DNA from 2 places in the Rhizobium sp. LEGMi-198b genome. Region 2 is predicted to be linked to the other one. Evidence: riboswitches for the same ligand, from Rfam matches in the RefSeq annotation. Region 2 holds a riboswitch; the other holds the start of a gene.

Region 1 (10,251 bases), on a different contig from region 2:
GTACTGCGCTGCGGCGATATCGAACTGGACCGCGAAACCCATCGCGTCCACCGAAAGAGCCGTGAAGTGCGGTTGGGGCCGACGGAATTCCGCCTTCTGGAATTCCTGATGTCGTCCCCCGGCCGCGTCTTCTCTCGGTCTCAGTTGCTCGACGGCGTGTGGGGGCATGATATCTATGTCGACGAACGCACCGTCGACGTGCATGTCGGCCGCCTGCGCAAGGCGCTGAATTTCTCCAACATGCAGGACGTCATCCGCACCGTTCGCGGCGCGGGTTATTCCATGGAGGCCTGATGGGGGAGGCCTGATCGGGGCAACCCGATTGGCCATCCAACATAGCGGCGGAAACAGAAAACGGGCCTTTCGGCCCGTTTTTCATTTGGCTGGTGTGGTTCAGTGCGCGGCCCGGCGCCGGTCATGCACCGGCTGATAGGCCAGCCGCTGATGGTAGGTGCAGTAGGGCGAAGAGTCCGGGCTATCATTGCCGCAGAAGTGAAAATCTTCCTTCAGCGGGTCGCCGACCGGCCACTTGCATGTGCGCTCCGTGAGCTCCGTCAGGCCGAGGCGGCGCGAGATCGGAACGACCACATTGGCGGCCGGACGATATTCGACTTCGCTGACCGTATCGATCTCGACCTCTTCCTTGAGCATCGTCGCACCCTGCTGGCGGGTAACCGTGCGGGTTGCAACGCGCGAGGCGTAATTCGGCGCGCGTGGGGCCGAGGTATTGCGCTTCGGCGCTCGAGCTGTGGTTGCCGCACCACCGGCCTTCGCTCGGCCCGGCAGGCTCAAGCGATGCACTTTGCCGATGACGGCATTACGGCTGACACCACCGAGCTGTGCCGCGATCTGGCTGGCGCTCAAACCTTCGGACCACAGCTTTTTCAGCTTCTCGACGCGTTCGTCTGTCCAATTCATGCCCTGTCTCCGCTATCGCGTTTCTGATGGCAGAATCCCTCACCATTGCCTCGAATTGGGTCGAGGCGTGAAACGCTTTAAAATTGTGGTGACTAGTTCCGCCGCATGCAGTCTAGTAATTGGTTTTTAACCTAGTGTGAGGCTGACTCCGTGACAAGAGTCGCGGGAATCTTGAGGAATCGATTTCGAGGTTTTCCCCAACTTGCTATACGTGAGTGGCATTTATGCAATATAAGTTGTCGAAGACATGCCATCCATCGAGAGGCGCTCTGCCGCACCTGCTAAATCGCCAGTTTTGTTGACATCGCAGTGCAAAACATCAATAGTGCCCATGCCGCCGCAAGGCGGCATTTTTGATTTTTCCGGGCCCGTTTCATTCGAAGGAAACGATTGGCCCTAAAGGTTGTGATCGAGGAGAATGCGCCATGGCTGAAACCGCGCCGCTTTATGACACCTATATGCGTGCTCCGCTGCGGTTCGAGCGAGGCGAGGGCGTGTGGCTGATCACGGAGACCGGCGAGCGTTATCTCGATTTCGCCGCGGGCGTCGCGGTGAATTCGCTTGGCCACGCCCATCCACATCTGGTTGCAGAGCTGAAGTCGCAGGCCGATAAGGTCTGGCACCTGTCCAACCTCTATGAGGTGCCGGGTCAGGAGAAATTGTCGAAGCGCCTGACGGAGGCGACCTTCGCCGATAAGGTATTCTTCACCAATTCCGGTGCGGAGGCGCTGGAATGCGCCATCAAGACGGCGCGTCGCTACCAGTTCTACAAGGGTCATCCCGAGAAATTCCATATCATCACCTTCGAAGGCGCCTTCCATGGCCGCACGATCGCGACGATCGCCGCCGGAGGCCAGGAAAAGTACCTCGAAGGTTTCGGCCCGAAGGCGCCCGGCTTCGACCAGGTGCCTTTCGGCGATCTCGACGCGGTGCGTGCCGCCATCACCGATGCGACAGCCGCGATCCTGATCGAGCCCGTGCAGGGCGAGGGCGGTATCCGCCCGGCGACCAACGAGTTCCTGCGCGGCCTGCGTCAGATTTGCGATGAGAATGGCCTGCTTCTGGTCCTCGACGAGGTTCAGACCGGCGTCGGACGCACCGGCAAGCTCTTTGCCCATGAATGGGCCGGCATCACGCCTGACATCATGGCCGTCGCCAAGGGCATCGGCGGTGGCTTTCCGCTCGGTGCCTGCCTTGCGACCGCGGAAGCGGCCGCAGGCATGAAGGCGGGCACGCATGGCTCGACCTATGGCGGCAATCCGCTCGCCATGGCGGTCGGCAACGCCGTGCTCGATGTCGTGCTATCAGACGGTTTCCTGCAGCATGTGCGCGATGTTGCGTTGGTGTTCCGCCAGGGCTTGGCCTCGCTCAAGGATCGTTTTCCGGATATTATCGAGGATGTTCGCGGCGAAGGGTTGTTGCTCGGCATCAAGGCGGCCATTCCCCAGGCGGACCTGCTGCAGGCGATCCGCGCCGAACATCTGCTGGGTGTGCCGGCCGGCGACAACGTCATCCGTCTGCTGCCGCCGCTGGTGGTCACGGCCGAGGAGGCGCGCGAAGGCATTGCCCGCATCGAACGTGCCGCCGAAAGCCTGCGTGCCGCCCGCGTCAAGAAGTCGGCTTGAGTTCAGCGCCCGCTGATCGGGGGCGTTGTTGCCCCACGGCGGGCGTTATCATTTTTGGAGTACAGGTAGGGACATGGCTTCACCGAAACACTTTCTCGATCTCTCGGCCGTCGCGGCTGCCGATCTGCGCAGCATCATCGACGATGCCATCGTGCGAAAGCAGGCGCTGAAGGCAGGTGCGGCCGACAAGCCGCTCGCCGGCAAGATGCTGGCGATGATCTTCGAGAAGCCATCCACCCGCACCCGCGTCTCCTTCGATGTCGGCATGCGCCAGCTCGGCGGCGAGACGCTGTTCCTGTCCGGCACGGAAATGCAGCTTGGCCGCGCCGAGACGATCGGCGATACGGCAAAGGTGCTGTCGCGCTATGTCGACGCCATCATGATCCGCACGACCGAACATTCGCGCCTGTTGGAACTCGCCCAGCACGCGACCGTGCCGGTCATCAACGCTCTCACCGACGACACGCATCCCTGCCAGATCATGGCCGACATCATGACCTTCGAGGAGCATCGCGGTCCGATCAAGGGCAAGACCATCGCCTGGACCGGCGACGGCAACAACGTGCTGCATTCGCTGGTCGAAGGGGCTGCCCGTTTCGGCTATCGCATGAACATGGCCGTACCCCTTGGTTCCGAGCCGAAGGATCACTATCTGAACTGGGCCCGCAACGAGGGCGCCGAAATCATGCTCTCGCATGATGCCGACCGTGCGGTCGCCGGCGCCGATTGTGTGGTAACCGATACCTGGGTTTCCATGAATCAGGAGCACCGGGCCCGCGGTCACAATGTCTTCCAGCCCTATCAGGTCAACGCGGCTTTGATGGCACAGGCCGGCAAGGACGCGTTGTTCATGCATTGCCTGCCCGCCCATCGCGGGGAGGAAGTGACGGACGAGGTGATCGACGGTCCGCAATCCGTTGTTTTCGATGAGGCGGAAAACCGCCTTCATGCGCAAAAGTCGATTCTTGCTTGGTGCCTGGGCGCGATCTGAAGATATAGAACCGCGTTTGATGTCGCGGGCGCAGTAGGAGTAGAGCAATGGCGGAAAGTGCAGCCTCGCTGGGTCAATTCGATTTTGCCGGCGACGATCATGTCGTTCCCTTCCAGGTAGAGGGTCTTGATGTCCGTGGCCGCGCCGTGCAGCTTGGGCCGCTGTTGGACGCAATTCTCGCCCGGCACAGCTATCCGGCCCCGGTTGCCCGGCTGCTGGCCGAGGCGGTGGTGCTGACCGTGTTGCTCGGCACTTCGCTGAAGTTCGAGGGCAAGTTCACCGTGCAGACGAAGAGCGACGGGCCGGTCGACCTTCTGGTCGCCGATTTCTCGACGCCGGAGAACGTCCGCGCCTATGCCCGTTTCGATGACGAGGCGCTGGCCAAGGCCGTGGCTGCCGGCAAGACCGAACCGGAACAATTGCTCGGCAAGGGCGTCCTCGCCTTCACCATCGATCAGGGTCGCTTCAGCCAGCCCTATCAGGGGATCGTCGCGCTTGACGGCGCGTCGCTCGAGGAGATCGCCGGCACCTATTTCCGCCAGTCGGAACAGATCCCGACGCGTGTCCGCCTCGGGGCCGCCGAATTGTTCGATCGCGATGAGGCCGGCAAGCCGCGCCATCGCTGGCGGGCGGGCGGCCTTGTAGCGCAGTTTCTGCCGGAAGCTCCGGAGCGCATGCGCCAGCCGGACTTCCATGGCGGCGACGGTGACACCAGCCTGCGCGTACACGTCGAGGATGACGCCTGGGCGGAAGCCCGCTCACTGGTCGAGACGATCGACGCCGACGAATTGACCGATCCGCAGGTCGGTACCGAGCGTTTGCTATTCCGCCTCTTCCATGAGCGCGGCGTGCGCGTTTATGAGCCCAAGGCGGTTTTTGACCGCTGCACCTGTTCGCGCGATAAGCTGAAGGGTGTGTTGCGGGGGTTCTCCGCCGAGGAGGTCGAAGCGAGCCAGGAGAACGGCGAAATCGCCGTCACCTGCGAGTTCTGCTCGACGACCTATCGCTTCGAGGTGTCCGAGGTGACGGCCGCCTGAGCAATCTCAGGAAAGTGCGAAGAGCAAAAATGGAGCGGTGAGGCGATGCCGTGAAAGGCCGACCGCTCCAGCGAGCTTCAGTTCAGCGTCCGCAGCAGGTTGGGCGTATCCAGCGAGAAGGCGGGGATCTTGACGTGAAACAGCTTCCCGTCATCCGTCTCCATCTGATAGTGGCCGAACATCATGCCCGATGGCGTGTCGAGCGGGCAGCCTGAGGAATATTCATAGGTATCGCCGGGCCGCAGCCTGGGCTGCTCGCCCACGACGCCCGGCCCGGTCACCTCATCCACCATGCCGTTCTGATCGGTGATGTGCCAATAGCGCGTCACCAGCCGCACGGTGACGGTCGAGTGGTTGGAAATGATGATACGGTAACCCCAGACGTAACGATCGTCTTCCGGATCGGATTGCTCCTCCAGATAAAAGGGTTCGACAACAACTTCGATGTCGTGTGTTAGTGCGCGATACATGCCTGACACCTTGGTCACTACTCCGAAACGTCGCGCGCTCAAACGAACGCACAAAGGACGCTCCAGCATTTAAGTCTAGGGCACCTTATCCGCTTTCTATGATCCCACGGAAAGCGGGATACTTAGGGGTATCCTATAAAGCGACCTGTTCCGTCAAGGAATGGATTGGTGAAAACGCCTTTGACGGATTAAACCATTCGGATTTTCAGATGTTAGGAATAACTCTAAAGGTTAATTGTCGGCGGTCGAAAGTATAGGCGCACGGTTCGTTTTCGAGATGTGTAAGCCCGCCCGAACAATATTCGGGCGGGTTTGGGTAGATATAGTCAGGCGGAAACTTGTGCCAGCGCGCGGGCGAAATCCTCGACCAGATCTTCGCTGTCCTCGATCCCCGCGGAAAAGCGCACCGTTCCCGGCGAAATACCGAGTTCGGCACGGGCCTCGTCGGTGAGGTTCTTGTGCGTGGTGGTGGCGGGATGGGTGATCAGGCTCTTGGAGTCGCCGAGATTGTTGGAAATCTTGACGATCTCCAGCGCGTTCTGCAGCTTGAAGGCCGCTTCCTTGCCGCCCTTCAGCTCGAAGGCCACCAGCGTCGAGCCGCCGGTCATCTGCTTGGCGATGATGTCTGCCTGCGGATGGTCCTTGCGGCCGGGATAGATCACCTTGCCGACCTTGCTCTGTTCCGCGAGGAAATCTGCGACCTTGGCGGCATTCTGCGTCTGCTGCTTGACGCGCAGCGGCAGCGTTTCGATGCCCTTCAGCAGCGTCCAGGCAGTGAACGGTGACATGGCCGGACCGGTGTGGCGGAAATAATCGTGCAGGTTTTCGTCGATCCACTGCTTGTCGGAGAGGATGACGCCGCCGAGCGAGCGGCCCTGGCCGTCGATGTGTTTGGTCGCGGAATAGACGACGATGTGCGCACCGAGCTCCAGAGGCTTCTGGAACAGCGGCGTTGCGAAGACGTTGTCGACCACGACCTTGGCGTCGATCTGGTTGGCGAGCTTGGCGACGGCGGCGATATCCACGACTTCCAGCGTCGGGTTGGTCGGGCTTTCCAGGAAGAACACCTTGGTATTCGGTCGGATGGCCTTTTCCCAGTTCTCGATGAAGCGGCCATCGACCAGCGTGCATTCGATGCCATATTTCGGCGCCAGCGTCTCGACCACCCAGCGGCAGGAGCCGAAGAGGGCACGGGCTGCGACGATATGATCGCCGGCCTTCAACTGGCAGAGAATGGCGGCAGAAACGGCGGCCATGCCGGAAGCGGTGGCGCGGGCATCTTCAGCGCCTTCGAGAGCGCACATGCGCTTCTCGAACATGTCGTTGGTGGGGCTGCCGTAGCGGGCGTAGATGAAGCCATCCGTCTCGCCCTTGAAGCGGGCTTCCGCGGCTTCCGAGGTGTCGTAGACGAAGCCCTGGGTCAGATAGATTGCTTCGGAGGTCTCGCCGAATTGCGAACGGAGCGTTCCGCCGTGAACGAGCTGGGTTGCGGGGCGCCAAGTCTTGCTCATGCCATCACCACTTTCAAAACAAAAAAACCGGTCGCGAAAGCAGACCGGTTTAACCCCGGTCCTTTTAGCCACTTGTTTAACGTGGCTGCAAGCCGACCGGCCAAATCACCACGGGATAAGTTGCAATACTGCCGTTGACCGCTTGCGTCAATTCCCTGAGTTTGGTTTTGTCTGCGGCAAATTATGGAAGAGGCATGATGGCTCGCACTACTGGAATTTTGGCCGATCGCGCAATTGCGGCGCTCTTCGAAGCGGGGCGGCTGACGAGCGAAAAGGAACTGGATGTCGATCAGATCCAGCCGGCGAGCCTTGACCTGAGGCTCAGTGCCCATGCTTTCCGTGTCCGCGCCAGCTTCATGCCTGGCCCGTCGCATCTTGTCGCCGACAAGCTCGACCGGCTGAAGCTGCATGTCGTCGATCTCTCGGAAGGCGCGGTATTGGAAACCGGCTGTGTCTACATCGTGCCGCTGATGGAGCGGCTCGACCTGCCGGCCGACATGTCCGCCTCCGCCAATCCGAAAAGCTCGACCGGCCGTCTCGACATCTTCACCCGCGTCATCACCGACCGCGCGCAGGAGTTCGACAAGATCCCGGCCGGCTATTCCGGCCCTCTTTATCTCGAAATCAGCCCGCGCACCTTCCCGATCGTCGTTCGTCGCGGCTCGCGCCTGTCGCAGATCCGCTTCCGCGTCGGCCAGGCCATGCTCTCCGAGCCGGAATTGCTGGCGCTGCACGAGAGCGAGACGCTGGTCGCCAGCAAGAAGCCGAACGTCACCGGCGGCGGCATAGCGCTCTCGATCGATCTGGCCGGCGACAAGGAAGGCCTGATCGGTTATCGCGGCAAGCACCACACCGCGGTCGTCGATGTCGACAAGAAGGCGCAGCACGATATTTTCGATTTCTGGGAGCCGCTCTATAGCCGCGGCCGCACCGAACTGATCCTCGATCCGGACGAGTTCTATATCCTCGTCTCGCGTGAGGCGGTCCATGTGCCACCGCATTATGCCGCCGAAATGACGCCCTTCGATCCCTTGGTCGGCGAATTCCGCGTTCATTACGCTGGCTTTTTCGACCCCGGCTTCGGCCACGCCCCCGCTGGCGGTCGCGGCAGCCGCGCCGTGCTGGAAGTGCGCAGCCACGAAGTCCCCTTCATCCTCGAAGACAGCCAGATCGTCGGCCGTCTGGTCTACGAGCACATGCTGGAACAGCCCTCCAGCCTCTACGGCTCCGGCCTCGGTTCCAACTATCAGGCGCAGGGCCTCAAGCTGTCGAAGCACTTCCGGCTGTGATCGCCTATTTGGCGGCCTTGACAGAGGCCGCCAACTGTTGGACATCTCTGAATGTCAGGCGGGTGTAGCTCAATGGTAGAGCAGCAGCTTCCCAAGCTGAATACGAGGGTTCGATTCCCTTCACCCGCTCCAGTTCTTCCTTCATAAACAGCTATTTATAGACGGCCTTACCGAGCGCCTACGCACTTGCCTGTCCGGTCCGAACGCGATGGGCGCACAAGCCTGATTTTCGACGACGGCTGGCGCCGGCGTCATCGCCACAACAATACCCATCTTCATTCAGGTTAATGCCAGATATTCCTGCCAAAAAACATCCCTCGACTGGAAGGGATGCCGATGCTCAATGTTGCGCTGCTTTACAGATTGAGGGCGATCTTCGCGCGCGGTGCATTGAGGATTTCCCGCCGCACGAAAGTGCCGCGCAGCGCGACGATCATCTGGAAGGATGGCAGCGTCAGCATCGGGCCAAAGGCCTTTCTGCGCAGGGGGATCGTTATCGATGCCCAACGCGGCAGCATCGATATCGGCCGGAATGTCTCCCTCAACGACTATACAATTCTGCTGGGACGCGGCGGCATCACGATCGGCAACGACGTGCGGATCGCCGCCCACGCCATGGTGGTGTCGTTCGACCACAATTTCGATGATCCCACACAGCCCATTCGCATGCAGGGCGTCACCAAGAAGCCCGTCGTCATCGAAGACGATGTCTGGATCGGCGCCGGGGCGAAAATTCTCGGCGGTTCTTATATATCCAAAGGTTGCGTCATCGGCGCCAATTCCGTCGTCAAGGGCAGAACCATACCCTATGGCGTCTATGTCGGCGCTCCCGCGAAGCTGATCAGGCGCCGGGGCGAAGCCGACAGCGTCAGACACGCGGATTTCGAACGGTTTTCTCTCTCCAAAAGAAAAGCGGACCGATAGGCTCCCTCAAACAAACAGGCGGGATGCGATGAAGCATCCCGCCTGTTTTCGTGTCGCGTTATTGCGTCAAGCAGCGTTGCGGGCTCAGAACTCCGTCCAATCCGCGTCCTTCGTGGGAGCCGCCACTGTCTGGCTGCTGCCGCCGAAGGCGCTCATCAGTTTTTGGCCGAGCGCGCGGGCAGGGGAGGGTGCCGGGCGTGCCTTCGTCCCCTCGACGGCGCGAACCGGAGCAACCGCCGGCCGCGGTGCGGGGCGGGTGACGGCGCGCGGCGCGTGGTTCGAGGGGGCCGCGGCAGCAACATAGTTGCCTTCGGTTCCGGTCATGCGGAACTGGCCGAGCAGGGCCGTCAGCGAGGCGGCTTCTGTTGCCAGGCTATGGCTGGCGGCGGTGCTTTCCTCAACCATGGCGGCGTTCTGCTGCGTGCCGTGATCCATGGCGTTGACGGCGGTGTTGATCTCCTGCAGGCCGGCCGATTGTTCGCGCGAGGCCTCTGCGATCGCGTGCACATGCCGGTTGATCTCCTGCACTTCCGAGACGATGACGTCGAGCGCCTTGCCGGTCTCGTCGACGAGATTGACGCCGGTCTGCACATGCGTGCTGGATGCGGTGATCAGCGATTTGATCTCCTTGGCGGCATTGGCCGAGCGCTGCGCCAGTTCGCGCACTTCCTGGGCGACGACCGCAAAGCCCTTGCCGGCTTCACCGGCGCGAGCGGCTTCGACGCCGGCGTTCAGAGCGAGAAGATTGGTCTGGAAGGCAATGTCGTCGATCACGCCGATGATGTTGCCGATCTCAGACGAGGATTTCTCGATCTGCTGCATGGCGCTGACGGCGTTGCGGACGATCTCGCCGGACCGTTCGGCGCCGGAGCGGGTGTGGGCGACAAGCTGGCTTGCTTCCTCCGCCCGCTTGGCGGCGTCCTTGACGGTAGTGGTGATCTGCTCGAGGGCGGCCGCCGTTTCTTCGACGGCGGCGGCCTGTTGTTCCGTGCGCTTGGAAAGCTCGTCGGCGGAGCCGCGGATTTCATTGGCGCCGGCGTTGATGGCGCGTGCATTGGCACCCACCGCCTGCATGGCCTCGTTCAGCTTGATGAGCGAATGGTTGAAATCCTGCCGTAGCTGATCGAGATGGGCGACGAACTGCGTGTTGATGTGGGTGACGAGATCACCTTGCGCTAAGCGCTTCAGACCGTCGCCGAGCGCCTGCACTGCCTGCTGCAGATGCGCGGCTTCGGTCGCCTGCCGCGCTTCACGTTCGGCGTGCTCGCTGTCGCTGAGATTACGGTCGACTTCGGCTTGCGCTTCCAGCCGGGCGCGTTCGATGGCGTTGTCGCGGAAAACGGAAACTGCCGAGGCCATTTGACCGATTTCGTCGCGACGGTCGAGACCTTCGATCTCGCTTGCCGTATCACCGCTGGCAAGCGTCACCATGCGGCGATGCAGGCGCGTCAGTGGCGTCGCAATGCCAGTCTGAGCGACATAGACG
Region 2 (10,251 bases):
CTTATCCTGGGCCGAGAAGTAACAGGTAAAATAGAACATTCCGCTAAGCGACGTGGTAAATATAACCACGCTATACTTAGCAAGAAAATCTTATATTTTAGCTTCATCTAAAGGAAATTTACGATATTTAAGCCATGTAAGCTGTCGTTTGCAGGGTGATATCTTACAACTCTAAAATATGCAGGGAAGGATGTGCGGAAAAATGGTACTTGGCCGCAAGGTTAATGCGCCAATTTTCCAGCAAAATTCATTTACAAACGCGGCGCCTAGACATCCCGAAGTAGCAGAAACCGCTCGGGAACAGACTATCCCTCCGGCGGATAGATATGCTCGCCGTCGCGATAGTCCGAGATGGAATAGCAGCCTTCGCCGAGTTCGCGGACGGCTTTTCTGCCGATGTCCGCCTTGCCGTGGCCGCCTGGAATATCGAGGATGTAGGTGGGCTGGCATAGGCCGGAAATGCGGCCGCGCAGCGCAGCGACGATCTTCTGCCCCTCCGCTATCGACAGGCGGAAATGGCTGGTGCCAGGGGCAAGATCGGGGTGATGCAGGTAATAGGGCTTGATCCGCGTCTCGACGAAAGCCTTCATCAGCGCCGCCAGCACATCCGGATCGTCATTGACGCCCTTCAGCAAGACGGACTGGCTGACCAGGACGATACCGGCATCGACAAGCCGCGCACAAGCCGCACGCGCCTCGCCGGTCAGCTCGCGCGGATGGTTGGCATGCAGCGCCACATAGACCGTCTTGCCGCTCGCCTTCAGCGCCGCAATCAGCGCTCCATCGATCTTCAGCGGATCGACGACCGGTACACGGGTGTGGAATCGGACGATCTTCACATGATCGATATCGGCGAGCACACTGAGCATCTCCTCCAGCCGGCGCGGCGACAGCACCAGCGGATCGCCGCCGGTCAGGATGACCTCCCAGATCTCCCGGTGATCGCGGATATAGGCGAAAGCGGCATCAAGTGCCGCCGCATCCAGCGTTCCAAGTCCCTGCGGCCCGACCATCTCGCGGCGGAAACAGAAGCGGCAATAGACCGGGCAGACATGCACGGCCTTCAACAGCACGCGATCAGGATAGCGATGGACGATGCCTTCGACGGGGCTATAGGCATGATCCCCGATCGGATCGGCCCGCTCTTCCGGCGTGACGATGAGTTCGGCCTTGTCGGGCACGAATTGCCGGGCGATGGGGTCGGCGGGATCGCTGCGGTCGATCAGCTTTGCCATGGTGGGCGTCAGCGCGATGGCGTAACGCTCCGCCACCGCCTGTAGGGAAAGAGCCTCGCCGGCATCGATCAGACCGGCCTGTTCGAGGTCGTCGACATTTCTGATCGGGCGCATCACATTCATGAACCGAACTCCGAAACAGGTGCCCAGAGCACCTGTTCGATCCGCGAGGCCCCGGTCGCTAGCATCACCAGCCGGTCGAAGCCGAGCGCTATGCCGCTCGCCTCCGGCATGGCTGCGAGAGCTTCAAGAAATTCCTCGTCCAGCGGATAGGTCTCGCCGTAGATGCGGGCTTTCTCGGCCATCTCGATCTCGAACCGCCGCCGCTGCTCGACGGCATTGGTGAGTTCGCCGAAAGCATTGGCGAGCTCGACACCGCAAGCATAGAGCTCGAAGCGTTCGGCCACCCGATGATCCCTAGCCGAAGGCCGAGCAAGAGCCGCCTCCAAGACCGGATATTCGTCGAGGATCGTCGCCCGGCCGAAGCCGAGATAGGGCTCGACCTTCTCGACCAGCACGCGGCTGAAAAGATCGGGCCAGTGATCGTCGTTTGCAACGCGCATGCCGACACGCCGCATCTCGGCCGCCAGATGCTCACGATCCGTCGAACCGTCGAGACCGATCGAACCGAGCAGGTCGATCCCGGCATAACGTTCGAAGGCCGCAGCGACGCTGATACGCTCCGGTGTGAGGAACGGATCGGTTTCGGCGCCGCGATAGCTGAGTTTCTTTGCCCCCACCGTCTTCGCCGCCAGCGCCAGCAGAGCGGCGCAATCGGCCATCAGCGTCTCATAGGTCTCGCCCGCCCGATACCATTCCAGCATGGTGAATTCCGGATGGTGCAGCGGACCGCGCTCGCGGTTGCGATAAACGTGGGCGAAACAGGCAATGCGCTCCTCGCCGGCAGCCAGCAGCTTCTTGCAGGCGAATTCCGGCGAGGTGTGGAGATAGAAGGGCGCCTTCTGGCCGTCCGTCGTCAGCGCCTCGGTGGCGAAGGCATGAAGATGCGCCTCGTTGCCCGGCGACACTTGCAGCGTTGGCGTGTCGACCTCGATAAAACCGTTGCGGATGAAGAATTCACGCAGCGCCGCCTGGATGGCATTGCGGCCAATCAGGAACGGCCGCCGGTCCGCGTGCACGCTGCGGGTCCACCAGGGGGACGCTTTGCTGCTCGTTGGCTCCATTGCGCGCTTTCTTCTCGGGATCGCCGGGGATGGGGGTGGCTATTTCTGCTGATTTAGGGTACTTGCGCCCCCAAGCAAACAATAGCTGCGTCTCGAGGTGCATTTCGACAGTCCCTCTACGACGCAAAGGGCAGCGTTACAAGGAAGTCTTATGGTCAAGGTCATCGCCTCTTCAGTCCGCAAGGGCAACGTTCTCGATGTCGACGGCAAACTCTACGTCGTTCTCACCGCTCAGAACTTTCATCCGGGCAAGGGCACGCCGGTCACCCAGGTCGACATGCGCCGCATCGTTGACGGCGTGAAGGTGTCCGAGCGCTGGCGCACCACCGAGCAGGTCGAGCGCGCCTTCGTCGAAGACGTGAACTTCCAGTACCTCTACGAAGACGGTGAAGGCTTCCACTTCATGAACCCGGCCACCTACGACCAGGTCGTCGTCGACGTCGAGACCATGGGCGACCAGAAGGCCTATCTCCAGGAAGGCATGACCTGCATCCTGTCGATCCACGAAGGCGTTCCACTGGCACTCGAACTGCCGCGCCATGTCACGCTGGAAATCACCGAGACCGAACCGGTCGTGAAGGGCCAGACGGCATCCTCGTCCTACAAGCCCGCCATGCTGTCGAACGGCGTGCGCACCATGGTTCCGCCGCACATCAACGCCGGCACCCGCGTCGTCATCGCCACGGAAGACAACTCCTACGTCGAGCGCGCCAAGGACTGAGCGATCGGCCTATCGTTTCACGGAAAACGCCCTGTCTTCACGGACGGGGCGTTTTTGTTTTTGTGCATGATCTCGCATGCTGAGCGAATTCGGGACTATCTCGCCCGGGCGAGATAGGGCTCCGCCACAAAGCTACCGCGACGGCCCATTCGCCCTCTTGGGGCTTACGTCCGGTACCACCGCCGCCCGCGGCACGACTGAGGCAACGACCTCCTCGTGCTGCACCAGCGCCTGAAGATGCAGGACGCGCGGCGACATTGCCTGAAGATAGGCTTCGGAGCGGCCGATATAAATCACGGTGGCGTCAGTGAACTCCGTCAGCAGCGCCGAGAACTTGGCCTGGATATCCGGCTCCAGCCCTTCCATAACTTCATCGAGGATGATCCATTTCGGTTGCGCCAGCAGCAGATGCGCGAAGGCGAGCGCCTTTTGCTCGTCATTGTCAAGGAGCCGGTCCCAGCGCGCCTGCGTATCGAGCCGGCTCTTCAGGCGGCCGAGGCCGACCTTGTCCATCGCAGCCTCGACGGCGGCATCGTCATAGGTGTCCCGATCCTCGGGGAAACTGATCGCTTCGCGTAGCGTACCGCCAGGCACATAGGGCGTGTGCGGCATGAACAACATGTCTTCCATCGGCGGCAGGCTGATCTTTCCGGAGCCGCAATTCCATTGATGCGCCAGCGATTGGAACAGCAGCCTGCGGTTCACGCCATGATCGCCGTTGACCATGATGTGCTCGCCGGCGGCAATCGTCACCGTGCCCTCGCGGATACGGAAACCGTTCTCGATGATATCCTCGCTGGTCTTGGTGGAAATCTCCATATCCGTCCAGACCATTTCACCGAGCGCGGCATGCTCGAAAGCAATGGTATGCGGCATGACCTTGCCGTCATCCATCTCGGTCAGCGCCTGGCGGAAATCGGTGACGCGCATCAGCGTGGCGCGCCATTCCGCGATCGGGCCGAAATTGGCGACATACCAGCGCAAGGCGGTATTGACCTGGTTGAAGGCACCGACCGCCACCATCAATTGACCGATGGTCAGCCCGCCGGAGAAATAGGCGGGCGCGGCCACCAGGATCGGAATGATCAGCACCAGCCAGCCATAACCGGCCGAAACCCAGGTGAGATTGGTGTTGGCAATGGCGAGCTGACGGATGACGGCAAGCACGGCGGAAATATCGAGATTGATCCGCCGGCGCTCATTCTCCTCGCCGCCCGCAATGGTGATCGCCGGCATATGCTCGTTGGCATGCATCAGCGCAAAGCGCAGCTCGGCTTCCTTGGAATAGCGGTCGGCATTCAGCCGCACCAGCCGGCGGCCAACGAGCTGGCTCAGGAACGAGGCAGAGCCGGCATAGATGATTGCCGCCCAGACCATGTAGCCGGGAATGGAAAAGCTCATGCCCTTGAAATTGAAGACCATGCCGCTGGACAGCTCCCAGAGCACGCCGATGAAGCTCAGGAGCAGGATGGTCGCCTGCACCAGACCGATCGCAAGGCCCGTCGTGCTTTCGGCAAGATTGCGCGCATCCTCGTGCAGCCGCTGGTCCGGATTGACGCCGATCAGGCCGGAGGAGGCCAGACGAAGCGCGCGCTTGGCCTGCAGCCACTGGTCGACGAGATCGCGCGCCAGGCCCTCGCGCATATAAAGCGCGGTCATTTGATTGAGCCATGCCTGCACGACGTTGAGGACCAAAAGCAGGCCGGCAATAATGCCGAAGACGCCGAGCTGATGGAAGAACGCTCCCGTATCGCGCCGCGCCAGCGAATCATAAAACGGCGCATTCCAGTTGTTGAGCAGAACCTGGACATAGGCCGTGACAAGAATAATCGCGAACAAAGCAATCGTAAGAGAAATAATCTTGATGCGTACCGCCGAATTCCAAAAGGCGGAAAACATCATGCGCAGCCGATAGAGAACGCTGAAGTCGTATCCGACCCGGTCCGCTCCCTCATTATTCGGCTTGGCTTGCGTTTCAACTGCCATCAACACTTCCCTGCGACGCACTTAATCCTCAGTTAATCATGACCTGCTCACATGTCCATCCATGCGATACATCAGCGCGATCACGTTCGGTATATACACCGTTTCACGCCTTGAACCGAATTAGGCCAAGGGATAGCTTGCGCCCGAAAGATTGATGAAAGCCTTCCAATGCAATTTCAGGGCACCGCGGACTATATCGCCGACAAGGATCTGATGGTCGCCGTCAACGCCGCCATTCGGCTGGAACGACCGCTTTTGGTGAAGGGCGAGCCTGGGACGGGCAAGACGGAACTGGCTCGTCAGGTCGCCGCAGCCCTCGGTCTCGACCTCATCGAGTGGAATATCAAATCGACCACGAAGGCGCAGCAGGGTCTCTACGAGTATGATGCCGTCTCGCGCCTGCGCGACAGCCAGTTGGGCGACGTGCGCGTCAATGACGTCAGGAACTACATCCGCCAAGGCAAGCTCTGGCAGGCATTTACGGCCTCGCAGAAATGCGTGCTGCTGATCGATGAGATCGACAAGGCCGACATCGAATTCCCGAACGATCTGCTGCAGGAACTCGACCGCATGGAGTTCCATGTCTATGAGACCGGCGAAACGATCCGCGCCGCCGTCCGGCCGATCGTCATCATCACCTCGAATAATGAAAAGGAGCTGCCGGATGCTTTCCTGCGCCGCTGCTTCTTCCATTATATCCGCTTTCCCGATGCCGAAACGCTGACGCGCATCGTCGAGGTGCACTATCCCGGCATCAAGCAGACACTGGTGCGGGCAGCCCTCACCCAATTTTTCGAGATCCGCGATGTGCCGGGGCTGAAGAAGAAGCCCTCCACCTCCGAAGCGCTCGACTGGATTCGCCTCCTCGTCGCCGACGACGTCGATCCGGCCACGCTGCGCGGCGACGCGAAGAGCGTCTTGCCAAAGCTGCATGGGGCTTTGCTGAAGAACGAGCAGGATGTCCATCTCTTCGAACGCCTCGCCTTCATGGCGCGCGGGCAGGGGAAATGATGCAGCCGGATGCCGTGAAGGTCTTGATCTACGCGCTGAGCGGTCGGCATTTGCTGGTATTCGACGAGCCGGATTTTCCCGCCGTCGAACTCCAGGTTCCCGGCGGCACTGTCGAACCCGGCGAAGGCATCGCAACGGCGGCGGCGCGCGAATTCGAGGAGGAAACCGGTTTTGCGCCGGACGAACTCCATCCGCTCGGCATTCATGACTATCGGTTCGAAAAGGATGGGCGCGAGCACCATCATCAGCGGCACTATTTCCGCTGCCGCATCTCCGAGACGGCGCCCGCCACCTGGCTTCACTATGAAATGACGCCGTTCGGCGGCGGCGATCCGATTGGCTTCCGTTTCTTCTGGCTGCCGATCGAGGACGCCAGGCTGCGTCTCGGCTATGGCATGCAGGCGCTCCTTAATCATCTGTAGGCGACAACCGACATACGCAACCGCCCGCTTTTCCCGGAAAAGCTTGCCCATTGACCCGCAGGGGCAGCAGGTCTATTGAATTTCTCCCGTGGTGATTTGGCCGGCCGGCTTGCAGCCACGTTAAAAAAGTCGCTAAAGGGCCGCGTGCGGACCGGTAGCGATTCTTATCGCGGCCGGTTTTTTTGTTTTTGTCGAGTGATAACGATGCCCATCAAGATTCCCGATACGCTGCCCGCGTTCGAAGCCCTCCAGAGCGAGGGTGTGCGGGTGATGACCGAAACGGTGGCGATCCGGCAGGATATCCGCCCCCTTCAGATCGGGCTTCTCAATCTCATGCCGAACAAGATCAAGACCGAAGTGCAGATGGCGCGCCTTGTCGGCGCCTCGCCCTTGCAGGTGGAATTTTCGCTGATCCGCGTCGGCGGCCACAAGGCCAAGAACACATCGGAAGAGCATCTGCTCGCCTTCTACCAGACTTGGGAGGAGGTGAAGCACCGCAAATACGACGGCTTCATCATCACCGGCGCGCCTATCGAGCTTCTGGATTATGAGGAGGTCACCTACTGGGACGAGATGCAGCAGATCTTCGACTGGACGGCGACCAATGTCCATTCCACAATGAACGTCTGCTGGGGCGCGATGGCGGCTGCCTATCATTTCCATAGGGTGCCGAAATATACGCTGAAGGAAAAAGCCTTCGGGGTCTATCGCCACCAAAACCTGAAGCCGTCCTCGGTCTATCTCAACGGCTTCTCCGATGATTTCGCCATACCGGTCTCGCGCTGGACGGAAGTGCGCCGTGCCGACATCGAAAAGGTGCCGGGGCTACAGATCCTGATGGACTCCAGCGAGATGGGCGTCTGTCTGGTCCACGAGCAGGCCTGCAACCGGCTCTACATGTTCAATCACGTGGAGTATGATTCCACCTCGCTGGCGGACGAATATTTTCGGGATGTGAACGCGGGCGTGCCGATCAAGATGCCGCACAATTATTTCCCGCATAACGACCCGGAAATCGCGCCGCAGAACCGCTGGCGCAGCCATGCGCATCTGTTTTTCGGCAACTGGATCAACGAGATCTACCAGACGACGCCCTATGATCTCGAGGAGATCGGCCAAGAGAGGTTCTGAGCTTGTTCATTCCCTTCTTCCTGAAGCTGAAGGAAGCGAAGGTTCCGGTGACGCTCCGGGAATTCCTGTCGCTTCTGGAGGGGATGGAAGAAGGGATCGCCGATTACGACGTCGAAGCCTTCTACTATCTGGCCCGTGCGGCGCTGATCAAGGACGAGCGCTTCATCGACCGTTTCGACCAGGTCTTTGCCGATTACTTCCGCGGTGTCGAGGCGGTCGGCAGCGATGCGCCGCCGGCCGAGCAGGTCGCGATCCCCGAGGAATGGCTGCGCAAACTCGCCGAAAAACATCTGACAGACGAGGAGAAGAAACTGGTCGAGGCGCTCGGCGGCTTCGAAAAGCTGATGGAGACGCTGCATCAGCGTCTTGCCGAACAGAAGGGCCGGCACCAGGGCGGCTCGAAATGGATCGGTACGGCAGGCACGTCGCCGTTCGGCGCCTATGGCTATAACCCCGAAGGCGTGCGCATCGGCCAGGACGCGTCCCGTCACCGCAAGGCGGCGAAAGTCTGGGACCGGCGCGAGTTTCAAAATCTCGACGACAGCGTCGAACTCGGCACCCGCAACATCAAAGTGGCGCTGAAACGGCTCCGCCGCTGGGTGCGCGAAGGAGCTGCCGAAGAGCTCGATCTTTCCGGAACGATCCGCTCCACCGCAGAGCACGGCTATCTCGACGTCCAGACCCGGCCGGAGCGGCGCAATGCCGTCAAACTGTTGATGTTCTTCGATGTCGGCGGTTCGATGGATGATCATATCCGTGTGGTCGAGGAACTATTCTCCGCCGCCCGCGCCGAATTCCGGCACATGGAATATTTCTATTTTCACAACTGCCTCTACGAAGGCGTATGGAAGGACAATCGCCGCCGGCGCGCCGATATTACCGCAACGGCCGACCTGATCCGCACCTTCGGTCCCGACTATCGCGTCGTCTTCGTCGGCGATGCCTCGATGAGCCCCTATGAGGTCACCCATCCGGGCGGCTCCGTGGAACATTGGAACAGGGAGGCCGGCGAAGCCTGGCTCAGCCGTATCACCGGCCATTTCCGCAAATGCGTCTGGCTCAATCCCGTGCCCGAAAACTATTGGACCCACACCACCTCGATCTCAATCATCCGCCGTCTGCTTGCCGAGCGGATGTACCCGCTGACGCTTGGTGGTTTGGAGAGGGCGACGAAGGAACTGTCCCGCTGAGACAATCTACATTGATTGCCTGCTTGTCTTCATCATGCATGCTTGATGGCGATGGCTAGGCACAAGACCGCGGCAAACCCGAACAAAACACCTCGCCGGCCTGTCGTACGCATTGCACATTTCCGGCGCAGTCTGCCGGTTCCGAAGCCGTCGGGAGAAACCCGAGCGGCACTTGATCGGCCACCCGCCGCCTCTAAATTTCGCAATCGACAGATTGCGGACCGGCGCAAATGGGGGCAGGGTCAGGCCTCGAATTTTCAATGGGAATGGATGAGCTGATATGACGAAAGACAATTTGGAGCGGGAAGTTTTCGGGACGACGGCCGATGGAGAAACGGTCTATCGCGTCAAGATCGTCGGCGGCGGCCTGACGGCTCACATCATGACCTGGGGCGCCGTCATTCAGGACCTGCGGCTGGACGGCCATAGCCCGTCCCTGCTGCTCGGCTTCGATGACTTCGCCGATTATCCGGCCCATTCCTCCTATTTCGGCGCCACGCCCGGCCGCTGCGCCAACCGCATCGGCGCCGGCCATTTCACGCTGGACGGCAAGGAATATCAGCTCGACCTCAACGAAAAAGGCGTCACCCATCTGCATGGCGGCAAGGATAACACCGCCAAGCGCAACTGGACGATCGTCGAACACGCCATCGACCGCGTCGTGCTGAAGATCGTCGATCCCGATGGCCGCGCCGGCTATCCTGGCAATTGCACGATCCAGGCGACCTATTGGGTGCATGGCAACGGTGAATTCTCGGTCACCTATGAATCGACGGCCGATCAGCCGACGCTCGCCAATGTCTGCCAGCACGCCTATTTCAACCTCGATGGCCACGACGACGCGCTCGGCCACGACATCATGATCGCCGCCGACCACTATACCCCGACGGATGAAAAGCAGGTGCCGACGGGCGAAGTGCGCCCCGTCGCCGGTACCGTCTTCGATTTCCGCGAAATGGCGCCGATGATGCGCTTCGATGGGACCGAACAGGCGCTCTACGACCATAATTTCTGCCTGTCGTCCGAACGTACCGCCAAGCGCTCGGTGGTGCTGGCGCGCAGCGTCAATTCCGGCGTTTCGCTGGAAGTGCGCACGACCGAGCCAGGGGTGCAGTTCTATGCCGGTTTCAAGCTGGATGTTCCCGTTCCCGGCCACGATGGCCGCAAGATCGGCCCCTTCGCAGGGTTCTGCCTGGAAACCCAGGTCTGGCCGGATGCCATCAACCACCAGGGCTTCCCCAACGCCGTTCTTCGTCCCGGCGAAGTGCTGCGGCAGGAAACTGATTACATCTTCACCAAGAACTGAGCTGAAGATACCCAATCACGGAATTGCCGGCCGGGCGCACCGCGCCCAGCCGATTGAATTTTAGC

The links. Region 2 has a riboswitch for S-adenosylmethionine ahead of metA (homoserine O-acetyltransferase MetA). Riboswitches for the same ligand answer to the same signal wherever they lie in the genome.
Region 1: it holds a riboswitch for S-adenosylmethionine, as region 2 does, so the genes downstream of both, ACXHXG_RS04600 (O-succinylhomoserine sulfhydrylase) here and metA (homoserine O-acetyltransferase MetA) in region 2, are expected to answer to the same signal.

The regions. Positions count from the first base shown of each region.
Region 1 is NZ_JBSYVH010000001.1:943,251-953,501, reverse strand. Features, by position in the region: gene phoB (phosphate regulon transcriptional regulator PhoB) at 1-294, shown strand, start outside; gene ACXHXG_RS04625 (GcrA family cell cycle regulator) at 394-918, opposite strand; gene ACXHXG_RS04620 (aspartate aminotransferase family protein) at 1,344-2,543, shown strand; gene argF (ornithine carbamoyltransferase) at 2,617-3,534, shown strand; gene ACXHXG_RS04610 (Hsp33 family molecular chaperone) at 3,582-4,571, shown strand; gene apaG (Co2+/Mg2+ efflux protein ApaG) at 4,649-5,041, opposite strand; gene ACXHXG_RS04600 (O-succinylhomoserine sulfhydrylase) at 5,368-6,552, opposite strand; SAM riboswitch at 6,596-6,674, opposite strand; gene ACXHXG_RS04595 (2'-deoxycytidine 5'-triphosphate deaminase) at 6,747-7,841, shown strand; tRNA gene ACXHXG_RS04590 (tRNA-Gly) at 7,900-7,973, shown strand; gene ACXHXG_RS04585 (acyltransferase) at 8,178-8,765, shown strand; gene ACXHXG_RS04580 (methyl-accepting chemotaxis protein) at 8,850-10,251, opposite strand, start outside.
Region 2 is NZ_JBSYVH010000004.1:237,529-247,779, reverse strand. Features, by position in the region: gene ACXHXG_RS17635 (lysine-2,3-aminomutase-like protein) at 306-1,358, opposite strand; gene epmA (EF-P lysine aminoacylase EpmA) at 1,355-2,419, opposite strand; gene efp (elongation factor P) at 2,571-3,140, shown strand; gene ACXHXG_RS17620 (ABC transporter ATP-binding protein/permease) at 3,273-5,126, opposite strand; gene ACXHXG_RS17615 (AAA family ATPase) at 5,295-6,137, shown strand; gene ACXHXG_RS17610 (NUDIX hydrolase) at 6,137-6,559, shown strand; SAM riboswitch at 6,638-6,715, shown strand; gene metA (homoserine O-acetyltransferase MetA) at 6,764-7,690, shown strand; gene ACXHXG_RS17600 (vWA domain-containing protein) at 7,693-8,880, shown strand; gene ACXHXG_RS17595 (aldose epimerase family protein) at 9,161-10,186, shown strand.